Regions from separate parts of the Neorhizobium sp. 05N33 genome, predicted to be linked through region 1. Evidence: riboswitches for the same ligand, from Rfam matches in the RefSeq annotation. Region 1 holds a riboswitch; the other holds the start of a gene.
What was found. A riboswitch is a leader RNA that binds a small molecule or an ion and turns the genes downstream of it on or off. The one in region 1 is predicted to bind S-adenosylmethionine.
Positions count from the first base shown of each region.

Region 2: another riboswitch for S-adenosylmethionine. It lies ahead of metA (homoserine O-acetyltransferase MetA); the one in region 1 lies ahead of AC1DLT_RS05940 (O-succinylhomoserine sulfhydrylase).

Region 1 covers NZ_JBFTNK010000002.1:341,252-348,430, reverse strand. The annotation lists gene AC1DLT_RS05955 (Hsp33 family molecular chaperone) at 1-950, shown strand, start outside; gene AC1DLT_RS05950 (tannase/feruloyl esterase family alpha/beta hydrolase) at 989-2,575, opposite strand; gene apaG (Co2+/Mg2+ efflux protein ApaG) at 2,688-3,080, opposite strand; gene AC1DLT_RS05940 (O-succinylhomoserine sulfhydrylase) at 3,240-4,424, opposite strand; SAM riboswitch at 4,469-4,547, opposite strand; gene AC1DLT_RS05935 (2'-deoxycytidine 5'-triphosphate deaminase) at 4,621-5,715, shown strand; tRNA gene AC1DLT_RS05930 (tRNA-Gly) at 5,769-5,842, shown strand; gene AC1DLT_RS05925 (ABC transporter substrate-binding protein) at 6,114-7,179, opposite strand, start outside.
Region 2 covers NZ_JBFTNK010000005.1:169,641-176,819, reverse strand. The annotation lists gene AC1DLT_RS15640 (methyl-accepting chemotaxis protein) at 1-728, opposite strand, end outside; gene AC1DLT_RS15635 (aldose epimerase family protein) at 1,018-2,040, opposite strand; gene AC1DLT_RS15630 (vWA domain-containing protein) at 2,124-3,302, opposite strand; gene metA (homoserine O-acetyltransferase MetA) at 3,315-4,235, opposite strand; SAM riboswitch at 4,294-4,371, opposite strand; gene AC1DLT_RS15620 (AAA family ATPase) at 4,425-5,264, opposite strand; gene AC1DLT_RS15615 (thiamine diphosphokinase) at 5,359-6,015, shown strand; gene AC1DLT_RS15610 (ABC-F family ATP-binding cassette domain-containing protein) at 6,019-7,179, shown strand, end outside.

The DNA.
Region 1 (7,179 bases):
CCGGAGATGACCGGGTCGTTCCATTTCAGGTGGACGGTCTCGACGTGCGTGGCCGGGCGGTCCAGCTCGGGCCGCTGCTCAACTCCATCCTTAGCCGCCATGATTATCCAGGCCCGGTCGCGCGGCTGCTTGCCGAGGCGATCGTCCTGACTGCTCTGCTCGGCACATCGCTGAAATTCGATGGCAAGTTCACGGTGCAGACCAAGGGCGACGGTCCCGTCGACCTGTTGGTCGCGGATTTCTCGACGCCCGACAGTCTTCGCGCCTACGCTCGATATGACGAGGAAGCTCTGGCCGCCGCCGTCACGGAAGGCAAGACTTCGCCGGCCGACCTCCTGGGGCACGGCGTACTTGCCTTCACCATCGACCAGGGCCGCGGCATGCAGCCCTATCAGGGCATCGTGCCGATGGACGGCTCATCGCTGGAGGAGATCGCCGGCGTCTATTTCCGCCAGTCGGAGCAAATCCCGACCAGGGTGCGCCTCGGCGTTGCCGAGCTCTTCGATCGCGATGCCGATGGTAAGCCGCGTCACAACTGGCGGGCAGGTGGTCTGGTCGCGCAGTTCCTGCCGCAGGCACCCGAGCGCATGCGGCAGCCGGACCTGCATGGCGGCGACGGCGATGAGCGCGATTTCGAATTCCCCGAGGACGATTCCTGGGCCGAAGCCCGCACGCTGGTGGAAACGATCGACACCGACGAGCTGACCGACCCGCGGGTTGCGATCGAGCGTCTGTTGTTCCGCCTTTTCCACGAGCGCGGCGTCCGGGTTTACGCGCCGCACCCGGTGTTCGACCGCTGCAGCTGTTCGCGCGACAAGATCAAGGGCGTCCTCTCGGGTTTTTCCGCCGAGGAGATTGAGGCAAGCGAGGAAGACGGCGAGATCGCCGTCACCTGCGAGTTCTGCTCGACCACCTATCGCTACAAGGCGGATGAATTCGCTGCAGCCTGAAAATCAGATGGCGGGAGTTTCCTCCCGCCGTTTTCGTTTCAGGGTATCTTGCATTCGAAGTTCGCTCCATCCTTCACATCGCCGTTGCCGGAGTATTTGGCCGATTGCGGGTAGGGGCAGAGCGGCCGGGTCGTCGCCTGTTTGCCATCTTTGATCTGGCTTGCCTGGATCACCGTCGGCGCTTTTCCGTTTTCCACCCAGTCCATCAGCGGCGTGAAGGCGTCGAAGACATCGGTGCCGTAGCCCGCGGTGCAATGGAACATGCCGGGCACCATGAACAGCCGGTAGAATTCCGCGGTCCGATCGGCACCCATCTGCTTGCGGACGGCTTCATAATAGTTCACGCCCATCATCGGGTTCAGCGCCGGATCCGACCAGCCGAAATAGGTGATCATCCGCCCGCCGCGTTTTTGGAACTCGCTGAGGTCGGGATTGGTCGCGTCGACGATCTCTCGGATCGCGCCGATCTTCGGATATTCGGCATCGAAGTCGAAGGTTTTCCAGTCGATCGCCTTTCCGGAGGCGGGCAGCATCGCCATGTTCTTGACGAAGGTCTCGCCATAGGCCAGCTGCCGGCTTGGTCCCTGTTCGGACACCATCCACATGTCCCAGCCGCTGACCCCGCTCGGATCGACACCCTCGGTGCCGAACTGCACGCCGGGGAAAATCGTCTCTCCCTTGATCTTCACACCGCCCGCCAGCGCCTTCAGCGTGTCCACCTGCGCAGGCGTGAAGCAGTCCGAACCGCCGGCCTCGCAGGTCTTCAGGTCCTTGGCCGGATCGAAATTGCATTGGCGCGGATCGGCGATCAGCCCATCCTTGGCACCGTCGATCGCATCGCATTTGTCCATAACCGCCTTGGCGAGCACCGGAAGCTGGGCGCGGCTGATCGGCGCCTTGAGGAGCGCTCGCGCATTCCAGACGCCCCAGATCTGCGTATTGGTGAGATCGAGGACCGGCGCTCCAGCGAGAATGCCATCGAAATCGCCCGGATAGCGTTGCGCCGCCATCAGCCCCTGGCGTCCGCCGGTCGAGCAGCCGTCCCAATAGGAGAAGGAGGGATGCCGGTCATAATAGCGCGCGGCGATCGCCTTGGCCGTGTCGACCGTCACATGCACGGCTCGTGAACCGTAGTCGATCAAGAGGCCGAGGTCCTGTGCAAAATCCCCGAGCTTATAGGTGACCGCATCATGGCCGGTATTCTGCTGGACGGTGAGAAAGCCTTTCGTAAGTGCGGCATTGCGGGTGGTGATCCGCGACGCTGCGGCAAGGTCTTCGCCGGCATATCCGCCATTGCCGAACATGTAGAGCCGGCGGTTCCAGTTGTCCGGAAGGGTGATTTCGAAACGGACCTGCGGCCGGATATAGCCCGTCACCTGGCAATGGCCTGGCACGTTACCGACACCCGCGACATGCGTGGCTTTCAGCGTCGCGACCTCGGCAAAGGATTGGCTGTTCAACATACCGCAGGCGATCTGCGGCGAGACCGTGGCGGAAGCGAAATCCGGCCGGTCCTTCTGGTCGATGAAACTGCTTTTGTTTTGTGCGAGCGCCGGCGTAAAGGCCGTAAGCGTCGTGAACGCGCAGGACGCCAGCAGAATGACCGGCAAAGCGGAACGTGCCATCAAGTACTCCTCCCAAAGACCGTTTGACGGTGCCAAGATGCCGCAGGAGGAAAGGGGTAACAAATAGAAAAACCGCCGCCACCCATAACCTGTAGGTTGTCGGCAGCGCGGTCTAGTTGAGGACGCGCATCAGGCCTGGTGAATCCAGCGAGAAAGCCGGGATCGTCACCTCGAAGGTTTCGCCGTCGTCGGTCTGCATGTCGTAGTGGCCGAACATCAGGCCGGACGGGGTGTCGAGCGGACATCCTGAAGAATACTCGTAGCTGTCGCCGGGCTTCAGCCGCGGCTGTTCACCGATGACACCAGGCCCGTCCACTTCGTCGACGATTCCGTTCTGGTCGGTAATGTTCCAGTAGCGATGCACGAGCTGCACAGTGAGCGTCGAATGGTTTTCGATGACGATACGATAGCCCCAGACATAACGGCTCTCTTCCGGATTGGATTGCTCCTCCAGATAATAGGGCTCGACGGCGACATCGATATCTCTTGTCCGGGCGCGATACATGCGACACCTCAACAAATCCAACTTGGTTCGATATTGTACAGAGGCGCCGCAACGTCAAGAATTCTCGCGGTTTGAACAACCGAGTGTGGGCATTAGTTGAAGTTAAGGATAACCGGGATGGTGAATATCTGGTCGATCCACCACCCCGAAAAGCCAAGGCTACATGCCGGCCTTTGAAAGCGCCCGCGCGAAATCCTCGATCAGGTCGTCGGTATCCTCGATGCCGGCCGACAGACGCACGGTGCCGGGCGAAATGCCGAGTTCGGCACGGGCCTCGTCCGTCAGGTTCTTGTGCGTCGTCGTCGCCGGATGGGTGATCAGGCTCTTGGAATCGCCGAGATTGTTGGAAATCCTGACGATCTCCAGCGCGTTCTGCAGCTTGAAGGCTGCGTCCTTGCCGCCCTTTAGTTCGAAGCAGACGAGCGTCGAGCCGGCCTTCATCTGCCGGGCGATGATATCGGCCTGCGGATGGTCCTTGCGGCCAGGATAAATGACCTTTGCGACCTGCTTCTGGTCGGCGAGGAAGTCGGCGATCTTCGAGGCGCTCTCGGTCTGCTGCTTGACGCGCAGCGGCAGGGTTTCGATGCCCTTCAGCAGCGTCCAGGCATTGAACGGCGACATGGCCGGGCCCGTATGGCGGAAATAGTCGTGCAGGTTCTCGTCGATCCAGGCCTTATCGGAGAGCACGACGCCGCCGAGGCAGCGGCCCTGGCCGTCGATATGCTTGGTGGCCGAATAGACGACGATATGCGCGCCGAGTTCCAACGGCTTCTGGTAGAGCGGGGTCGCAAACACGTTGTCGACGACGACCTTGGCGCCGATCTGGTTGGCGAGCTTGGCGACACCGGCAATGTCGACCACTTCGAGCGTCGGGTTGGTCGGGCTTTCCAGGAAGAACACCTTGGTCTTCGGCGTGATCGCCTTTTCCCAGTTTTCGAGGAAGCGGCCGTCGACCAGCGTGCATTCGATGCCATATTTCGGAGCCAGCGTCTCGACCACCCAGCGGCAGGAGCCGAACAGGGCGCGGGCCGCGACGATATGGTCGCCGGCCTTCAGCTGGCAGAGGATCGCGGCGGTAACGGCAGCCATGCCGGATGCTGTGGCGCGCGCATCTTCGGCGCCTTCCAGCATGCACATACGCTTTTCGAACATGTCGTTGGTAGGGCTGCCGTAACGGGCGTAGATGAAGCCGTCGGTCTCGCCCTTGAAGCGGGCTTCCGCCGCTTCCGAGGTGTCATAGACGAAACCTTGGGTCAGGAAGATCGCTTCCGACGTTTCGCCATATTGCGAGCGCAGCGTGCCGCCGTGTACAAGTTGAGTTGCCGGGCGCCAATTCTTAGTCATGCGTGTTCCCCATTCAGAACAAAAAAACCGGTCGCATAAGCAGACCGGTTTCGCACCCGGTCTTTTTAGCCACTTATTTAACGTGGCTGCAAGCCGACCGGCCAAATCACCACGGGATAAGAGTGGCATAGCGCCGCGCCCCGCTTGCGTCAATGGCTCGCATTTGGTTTTGTCGCCTCGTAAACTTGAGAGAGACATGATGGCTCGCGAAACAGGAATTTTGGCGGACCGCGCGATCGCGGCGCTTTTCGACAGTGGACGGCTGATTTCCGAACGTGAGCTGGACCGGGACCAGGTCCAGCCGGCAAGCCTGGACCTGCGCTTGAGTGCCAAGGCTTTTCGCGTCCGCGCCAGCTTCATGCCGGGCCCGACGAGCCTGGTCTCCGATAAGCTCGATCGGCTGAAGCTGCACGTCATCGACCTTTCCGAAGGTGCGGTCTTGGAAACCGGCTGCGTCTACATCGTGCCGCTGATGGAACGGCTCGATCTGCCGGCCAATATGTCTGCCTCCGCCAATCCGAAAAGCTCCACCGGCCGGCTCGACATCTTCACCCGCGTCATCACCGATTACGCGCAGGAGTTCGACAAGATCCCGACCGGTTATTCCGGGCCACTCTATCTCGAAATCTCGCCTCGTACCTTCCCGATCGTGGTGCGCCGCGGTTCGCGTCTGTCGCAGATCCGCTTCCGGGTCGGCAATGCGCTGCTGAGCGAGCCCGACCTCGTGCAACTCCACAACGACGAAACCCTGGTCGCATCCGCCAAGCCAAATGTCTCGGGCGGCGGCATCGCCCTGTCGATCGATCTGTCCGGCGATAGCGTCGGCCTGATCGGTTATCGCGGCAAACACCACACGGCCGTCGTCGACGTCGACAAGAAGGCGCAGCACGACATCTTCGATTTCTGGGAGCCGCTTTACAGCCGCGGCCGCAACGAACTGATCCTCGATCCGGACGAATTCTATATCCTCGTCTCGCGCGAAGCGGTGCACGTGCCGCCGCTCTATGCCGCCGAGATGACGCCCTTCGATCCGCTGGTCGGCGAGTTCCGCGTCCATTATGCCGGTTTCTTCGATCCGGGCTTCGGCCACGAGGCGGCGGGGGGGCGCGGCAGTCGCGCGGTGCTCGAAGTGCGCAGCCACGAGGTGCCCTTCATCCTCGAAGATGGCCAGATCGTCGGCCGCCTTGTCTATGAACACATGATGGACAAGCCGGAAGGCATGTACGGCACGGGCCTCGGCTCCAACTATCAGGCCCAGGGCCTGAAACTGTCCAAGCATTTTCGCGCCTGACCCCACCTCCGGCTTGACAGGCGAAGCCGTCTGTTGGAAGTCTGAAATCTGACGCGGGTGTAGCTCAATGGTAGAGCAGCAGCTTCCCAAGCTGAATACGAGGGTTCGATTCCCTTCACCCGCTCCAGCTACCCCTTTGTCTTAACCGTAGGCGTCCAGCGATTTTCCCGTGGCTTGGTGGTGGTGCCGGAAGCACGCATCACCAGCCTCCATGTCGCGGAGGCACGGTCGATGGCCGAGGCATGGAGGCGATTTTCGCGAAGGCGTGTCTGGCGCGGAGGCGAGCGGGGCCTATCGGATTGTGTACCGGAGCTTTACGCGAGCACCGGAGCTTTCACGCGAGCCAGGCATTTTGCAGTCGGTGGTCGCCGGGCGCCTTGAGCGCCCGGCGAACCGGCTTACTTCTTGGTGTCAGCCCAGCTCTTTACGAGTTCGTCGTAGTTGACGGTAACGGGCTTTTCCTTCTCGGCTGCGATCTTGAGCTGCGGAGCGAGGTTGCCTTTCGCGGCGGCATCCTTGTTCCAGTATGCGAGATCGTGTTCCTCGGCGAGCTTCGGTCCGATGTCGCCCTGGACCTTGGCGCGCTCCAGGCGCTGCAGGACCTTTTCCTGCTCGGAGCAAAGCGAGTCCATGGCCGCCTGGGCGGTCTTGGCGCCCGACGACGCATCGCCGATTGCCTGCCACCAGAGCTGCGCGAGCTTCGGATAGTCAGGCACGTTCGTGCCGGTCGGCGACCACTGGACGCGGGCCGGGGAACGGTAGAACTCGATCAGACCACCGAGTTTAGGCGCACGATCCGTGAAGCTCTTGTGGCGGATGGTGCTCTCGCGGATCAATGTCAGGCCGACATGGCTCTTCTTGACGTCCACCGTCTTCGAGGTGACGAACTGGGCATAGAGCCAGGCCGCCTTGGCGCGGTTGGTGGGCGTGGACTTCATCAGCGTCCAGGAGCCGACGTCCTGATAGCCGAGCTTCATGCCGTCCTTCCAGTAGACCCCGTGCGGAGACGGAGCGAAACGCCATTTTGGCGTGCCGTCCTGGTTCATGACAGGCAGGCCTGCCTTGACCATGTCGGCGGTGAAGGCCGTGTACATGAACATCTGCTGGGCAATCTCGCCCTGAGCCGGCACCGGTCCGGATTCCGAGAAGGTCATGCCCTGGGCGGCGGCCGGTGCATAGGCCTTCAGCCAGTCGAGGTATTTCTGGATGGAGTAGACCGCGGCCGGGCCGTTCGTATCGCCGCCGCGGGCGACGCAGGAGCCGACCGGACGGGATTTCTCGTCGACCTTGATGCCCCATTCGTCGACGGGCAGGCCGTTCGGCAAGCCTTTGTCGCCGTTGCCCGCCATGGACAGCCACGCATCGGTGAAGCGCCATCCGAGCGAGGGGTCCTTCTTGCCGTAGTCCATGTGACCATAGACCTTCTTGCCTCCGACCTCGCGGCCGGTGAAGAAGGCGGCGATG
Region 2 (7,179 bases), on a different contig from region 1:
TCGGCATAACGCCGCACCGAGCCCTTGTCATAGGCCTCCTGAAGCTCAGCGCCGCTCAGGATCGGATTGCCGCCATAGGTGGACGCCTGCTTGTCGAACTTGTCGGCGCCCTTGGTGTAGAGCGTGACATAAGCGTTCGCTTTCTTGGTCAGACGGGAGAAATAGGCATCGACGAGCTTAAGCCCGACATCCACCACGCCGACGACCTTGCCGTCCGTGACGACCGGGGCGGTTGCAAACAGGCTGACGGCGGTGCGGCCGGTCTCGATGCCGACCACCAGTTTCTTGTCGCTCAGTGAAGTCGCCACCATCTTGCGGCGCGCCTTGATATTGTCGCCGAAGACATCCGGATCATGCACGCGGGCAACCGCATCGGCCGCTGCGGAGCTGAAGGTGATCATTTCAAGCCCGCTCGCGTCCTTGACGCTCTTCAGACTGGCGAAGCGGGAGAGCACGCCCTGCCGATCGTTGGCAAGAATGAGCGGGGAGGTTTCCGGCAGGGAGGCGATCGTCAGCGCCAGCGCGGAGGCCGCACGCCCCTGGGCGGCCATGTCGTCCTGGATTGCCGCGAGATCGTTATCAAGCTCGGTCTGCAGCGCCTGCTCGGTCATGCTCGACTGGCGTTCCCATGCAAGCCAGCCGATTACCACGCTCGCGAAAAGCACCGCTGCAAAACCGAAGAAGGTAAGCCGTCTCGACAATGGCTTCCTGATGCTGATCTCGTTCATATGTCCCTCGAAATTGCGCCCTGCAAAAGCAGAGGGCAGCCGCCCGGCGGGCGGCAATGCCAATCCTGAAGAAAACTATGTCGAAATCGGTTGAAATTTAACTAATGTCAAAATGCCATTGCGTTCCACAATGTAAAACGAGAAGCAATAACTTTGCTTCGGCGTGCGCCGCGGTAGAGTTACAACTGAACTCACCGATTTTACATGGAGACCGAAGCAAGCCCGTCTGAACGCCGGGAATTATTTTGACATGGAGGCGTGAGCTGGGCTCCGGCGCCGCCCACCGTCGTCATTGCTTTGAAAAGACATAGTCCGTTTCCTGCAGCAGCACCTCGCCCGGCCGCAGCACCGCATTCGGGAAGTTGGCGTGATTGATGGCATCCGGCCAGACCTGGGTTTCCAGGCAGAACCCGGCAAAAGCCCCATACCGGCGTCCATCGAGGCCCTCTGCCGGGATCTGCGACAGCTTGAAGGCCGCATAGAGCTGTACGCCCGGCTCGGTGGTGCGAACTTCCATCGACACGCCGGAATGGATGCTGCGCGCCAAAGCCACGGAACGCTTGGCCGTTCGCTCCGGCGACAGGCAGAAGTTATGATCGAACAGGACCTGGGCGTCGCCGTCGAACCGCTTCATCGGCCCCATGTCGCGCAGGTCGAAAGGCGTGCCCGCGACCGCCATCAGTTCGCCGGTCGGGACCTGCTTGTCGTCAAAGACGAGCACATGGTCGGCGGCAATCATGATGTCGTGATCGAGCGCATCCTCGCGGCCGTCGAGATTGAAATAGGTATGCTGACAGATATTGGCGAGCGTCGGCTGATCCGTGGTGGATTGGTAGACGACGGAAAGAACGCCGTCATTCTTGAGTTGGTAGGTTGCCGTGATCGTGCAGTTTCCCGGATAACCGGCACGGCCATCGGGATCGGTGATCCGCAGCACCACCTTGTCGGCAGCATGCTCGACGATCGTCCAGTTGCTGCGGCCGATGCCGTCCGAGCCGCCATGGAGATGGGTCACGCCCCGTTCGTTCAGTTCCAGCTGATATTGCTTCCCATCCAGCGTGAAACGGCCACCGCCGATACGGTTGGACGAACGGCCGGGCGTCGCGCCGAAATATGGGGAATGGTTCAGGTAGTCCTCAAACCGCTCGAAACCGAGCACAAGCGGCGGCTGATGGCCGTCGAGCCTGAGGTCCTGGATCACCGCGCCCCAGGTGATGACGTTAGCGGTGAGCCCGCCGCCTGAAATCCGGACACGATAGACGGTTTCGCCCTTTTCCGTGGTGCCGAAAACTTCGAAATTCTGATCCGCCATGAGATGGCTCCTCCACCGATATGTTTGCGGCAACCTGCGCGATTTGGCGGCGGCCCGCAACGCCGCGGAGAAGAAAAAAGGCTCTATCGCGTGAGCGCGCGCGTCGCCTGTTCCAATCCACCGAGCGTCAGCGAGAACATGCGCTCGGTCATCAGTTGCCGCATGACGCCGATCGAGGTCGTATGGCTCCAATGATCCTGCGGCACCGGATTGAGCCAGACGCAGCGGCGGAAATGCTCGGTGACGCGCCTCATCCAGGACTCGCCGGGCTCCTGGTTCCAGTGCTCCACCGAACCGCCCGCATGGGTGATCTCGTAGGGGCTCATCGACGCATCGCCTACGAAGATCACCTTGTAGTCGGCGCCATAGCTGCGGATCAGATCGAGCGTCGGCGTCCGCTCCGACCGGCCGTTTTCCTTCCACACGCCTTCATAGAGGCAGTTGTGGAAGTAGAAATGCTCCATATGCTTGAACTCGGCGCGGGCGGCCGAGAACAGTTCTTCGACCACCCGGATATGGTCGTCCATCGAGCCTCCGACATCGAAGAACATCAGCAGCTTCACCGCGTTGCGCCGTTCCGGCCGGGTCTGGACGTCGAGATAACCGTGCTCGGCCGTAGAGCGGATCGTGCCCGGCAGATCGAACTCCTCGACCGCCCCTTCCCGCACCCAGCGGCGCAGCCGCTTCAGAGCCAGCTTGATGTTGCGGGTGCCGAGCTCAACCTTGTCGTCGAAATCGGCAAACTCCCGCTTGTCCCACACTTTTACCGCCCGGCGGTGGCGGGACTGGTCCTGGCCGATCCGCACGCCTTCCGGATTATAGCCATAAGCGCCGAAAGGTGACGTGCCGCCGGTGCCGATCCATTTCGAGCCGCCCTGATGCCGACCCTTCTGCTCCTCGAGCCGCTGGCGCAGGGTCTCCATCAGCTTCTCGAACCCGCCGAGCGACTCGACGAGCTTCTTCTCTTCGTCGGTCAGATGCTTTTCGGTGAGTTTGCGCAGCCATTCTTCGGGAATGCTGGCGACATCCAGGCCAGGCTCCCCGGAGACCATTTCCAGCCCGCGGAAATAGGACGAAAAGACCCGGTCGAACTTGTCGATATGCCGCTCGTCCTTCACCAGCGCCGTGCGGGCGAGGAAATAGAAGGCCTCGACATCGAAATCCGCGATCCCTTCTTCCACCCCTTCCAGAAGGTCGAGGAATTCCCGGAGTGTTACCGGGATCTTCGCTTCTTTGAGGTGAAGGAAGAAGGGAATGAACATCGCGTCGAAAACCTACTCAGTACCGATCTTCTCCGGATCATAGGGGGTGGTCTGGTAGATCTCGTTGATCCAGTTGCCGAACAGAAGATGTGCATGGCTGCGCCAACGGTTCAAGGGCGTCAGCGTGTCGTCGTTATGCGGGAAGTAGTTATGCGGCATCCTGATCGGTACGCCGGCATTGACGTCCCGGAAATACTCGTCAGCCAGCGAGGTGGAGTCGTATTCCACATGGTTGAACATATAGAGCCGCTTGCCGGCCTTCTCGTGCACCAGGCAGATACCCATTTCCTCGGATTCCATCAAGATTTCGAGGTTGGGGTTCTTCTCGATGTCGGCGCGGCGGACTTCCGTCCAGCGCGATACCGGAACCTGAAAATCGTCCGAAAAACCGTTGAGATAGATCGAGGACGGCACGAGATTGCGGTGGCGATAGACGCCGAACGCCTTTTCCTTGAGCTCGTATTTCGGCACGCCATGGAAATGGTAGATCGCTGCCATCGCGCCCCAGCAGACATTCATGGTCGAATGCACGTTGGTCGCGGTCCAGTCGAGGATTTGTCTCATCTCGTCCCAATAAGTGACGTCCTCGAAGGGAAGCATCTCGATCGGCGCGCCGGTGATGATGAAACCGTCGAACTTGCGGTGCTTCACCTCTTCCCATGTTTCATAGAAGGAAAGGAGATGATCCTCCGACGTGTTCTTGGCCTTGTGGCCGCCGACGCGGATCAGCGAGAATTCGACCTGCAGCGGCGAGGCGCCGACGAGGCGCGCCATCTGCAGCTCGGTCTTGATCTTGTTCGGCATGAGGTTGAGCAGCCCGATCTGCAGCGGACGAATGTCCTGCCGCACCGCCATGGTTTCGGTCATCACCCGGACGCCCTCGGAAACGAGGGTGCTGTATGCGGGCAGCGTATCGGGAATCTTGATCGGCATGTCTCAACCCAACAAAAATAAAACCGGCGGCAAGATAAATCGCGACCGGTCCGTGGGAAGACATCTTCTCGCGGCCCTTTAGCGACTTTTTTAACGTGGCTGCAAGCCGGCCGGCCAAATCACCACGAATTCTCGGGAGTTCAAATACGCCTTGCTACGACCGGCGTCAATGGGAGCATAATCTTCCGCTCAGCGCTCCCGCCGCGCCATGAAGGCCATCCGCTCGAAGAGATGCACGTCCTGCTCGTTCTTGAGGAGAGCGCCATGCAGCTTCGGCAGCGCGTTCTTGACGTCGCCGCGCAGGTCCGACGGATCGACATCGTCGGAGACCAGCAACCTGATCCAGTCGAGCGCTTCGGAGGTCGAGGGCTTCTTCTTCAGCCCCGGCATCTCGCGGATTTCGTAGAATTGGGTGAGCGCATTGCGCACCAGCGTCTGCTTAATGCCGGGATAATGGACCTCGACGATGCGGGCGAGCGTATCCACGTCCGGGAAGCGGATATAGTGGAAGAAACAGCGGCGCAGGAAGGCGTCCGGCAGTTCCTTTTCGTTGTTGGAGGTGATGATGACGATCGGCCGGACCTTGGCGCGCACCATTTCACCGGTCTCGTAGACATGGAATTCCATGCGGTCGAGTTCCTGCAGCAGGTCGTTCGGGAACTCGATGTCGGCCTTGTCGATCTCGTCGATCAATAGGACGAGCTTCCTGTCGGCGGCAAAGGCCTGCCACAGCTTGCCGCGGCGGATATAGTTGGCCACGTCATGGACGCGTTCGTCGCCGAGCTGGCTGTCGCGCAGCCGCGAGACGGCATCGTATTCGTAGAGCCCCTGCTGCGCCTTGGTGGTGGACTTGATGTTCCACTCGATCAGATCGAGCCCGAGGGCGGCAGCCACCTGCCGCGCCAGCTCGGTCTTGCCGGTGCCGGGCTCGCCTTTCACCAGCAGCGGACGTTCGAGCCGGATCGCAGCATTGACGGCCACCATCAGATCCTTGTCGGCAATATAGTCCGCTGTACCCTGAAACTGCATCTCGTGATCCCGATCGGTGAACGCGCCGCAAACTAAAAGCTCGCCCGAGGCGGTGCAACAGCTTTCCCTTTCCACCGGCTTTGCGCTATGGGCAATGCGCATGACCCATTCGACCTTCACCATTCTGCTCGGCGGCAACTTGCGCGTCACCGACCGCTTGCGGGACACGATCGCCGGCAGCCGCTTCATCGCGGCAGATAGCGGCATGCGCCATGCGGCAGCACTCGGCGTGAAGCCGGAACTCTGGGTCGGTGATTTCGACTCCTCCGACGCCGCGCTGATCGCGCAGTTCCCGCAGGTCGAGCGGCAGGCCTTTCCGCCGACCAAGAACGAGACGGACGGCGAGATCGCGACGGCGGAAGCGATCGAACGCGGCGCGACGAGGCTGATCCTTGCCGGCGCGCTCGGTGGCGAGCGCAGCGACCATGCGCTTCAGCACCTCTTTCATGCCATGAGCCTGGCCGAACGCGACCTCGATATCCTGCTGACGTCGGGTGACGAGGAGGCCGTGCCGCTGCTGCCGGGCACAAGGACACTGGACCTGCCGAAGGGTTCGCTGTTTTCGGTCATAGGTTTTTCCGACCTGGAAGGGCTCGATATCATCGGCGCACGGTATCCGCTCGACAACTTCTCACTTCCCTTCGGCTCTTCGCGCACCGTCTCGAACGTTGCAGAAGGCCCAGTAGAATTCCATCTAAAGAGCGGCAGGGCGATGATCCTTGCCCGCCCCCACGACTTTACAGGAGCCTGACTGTTGGCGCCCCCAATTCTGAAACTTGACGATATTTTCCTGAGCTTCGGCGGCGCGCCGCTTCTCGCCGGCGCCGGCATGCAGGTAGAGCCGGGCGACCGCATCTGCCTTGTCGGCCGCAACGGTTCCGGCAAATCGACGCTGATGAAGATCGCCGCCGGCATGGTCGAGCCCCAGTCGGGCGAGGTGTTCCGCCATCCCTCCTCGACCATCCGTTATCTCGAACAGGCGCCGGATTTCGCCGATTATTCGACGGTGCAGGCCTATGCCGAAGCGGGCCTCGGCCCGGGCGACGATCCCTATCGCGTCACCTACCTGCTCGAACATCTGGGCCTCACCGGCCAGGAACACCCGAACACGCTCTCCGGCGGAGAATCCCGACGCGCAGCACTTGCCCGGGTCATGGCGCCCGAGCCGGACATCCTGATGCTCGACGAGCCCACCAACCACCTTGACCTGCCGACTATCGAATGGCTGGAAGACGAGTTGCGCAAGACGAGAAGCGCGCTCGTGGTGATCTCGCATGACCGTCGTTTCCTCGAAAAGGTCTCGAACGCCACGGTCTGGCTCGACCGCGGTACATCACGACGTCTCAACCGCGGTTTCGGCGAATTCGAAGCCTGGCGCGACGAGGTATTGGAGGCGGAAGAGCTGGAGCAGCACAAGCTCGGCAAGGCGATCGAGCGCGAGGAACACTGGCTGCGCTACGGCGTGACCGCCCGCCGCAAGCGCAACATGCGCCGCCTCGGCGAGTTGCAGACGATGCGCGGCAATTACCGCGGCCACAAGGGACCGCAGGGCACGGTGCAGGCGAGCGTCAGCGAAGGCCGTGAATCCGGCAAGCTGGTCATCGAGGCCGAAAACATCACCAAGAGCTACGACGAGCGGATCATCGTCGCGCCGTTCTCGATCCGCGTGCATCGCGGCGACTGCATCGGTCTCGTCGGCCCGAACGGCGCCGGCAAGACCACGCTCCTGAAAATGCTGACCGGCCAGCTGGCGCCCGACACCGGCACCGTCAAGCTCGGCACCAACCTGGAAATTGCAACGCTCGACCAGAAGCGCGAAGACCTGGACCCCGAGGACACCCTGTCCCACTATCTGACGGATGGCCGCGGCGAGACGCTGCTTGTCAACGGCGAGCAGCGGCATGTCGCAGGTTAC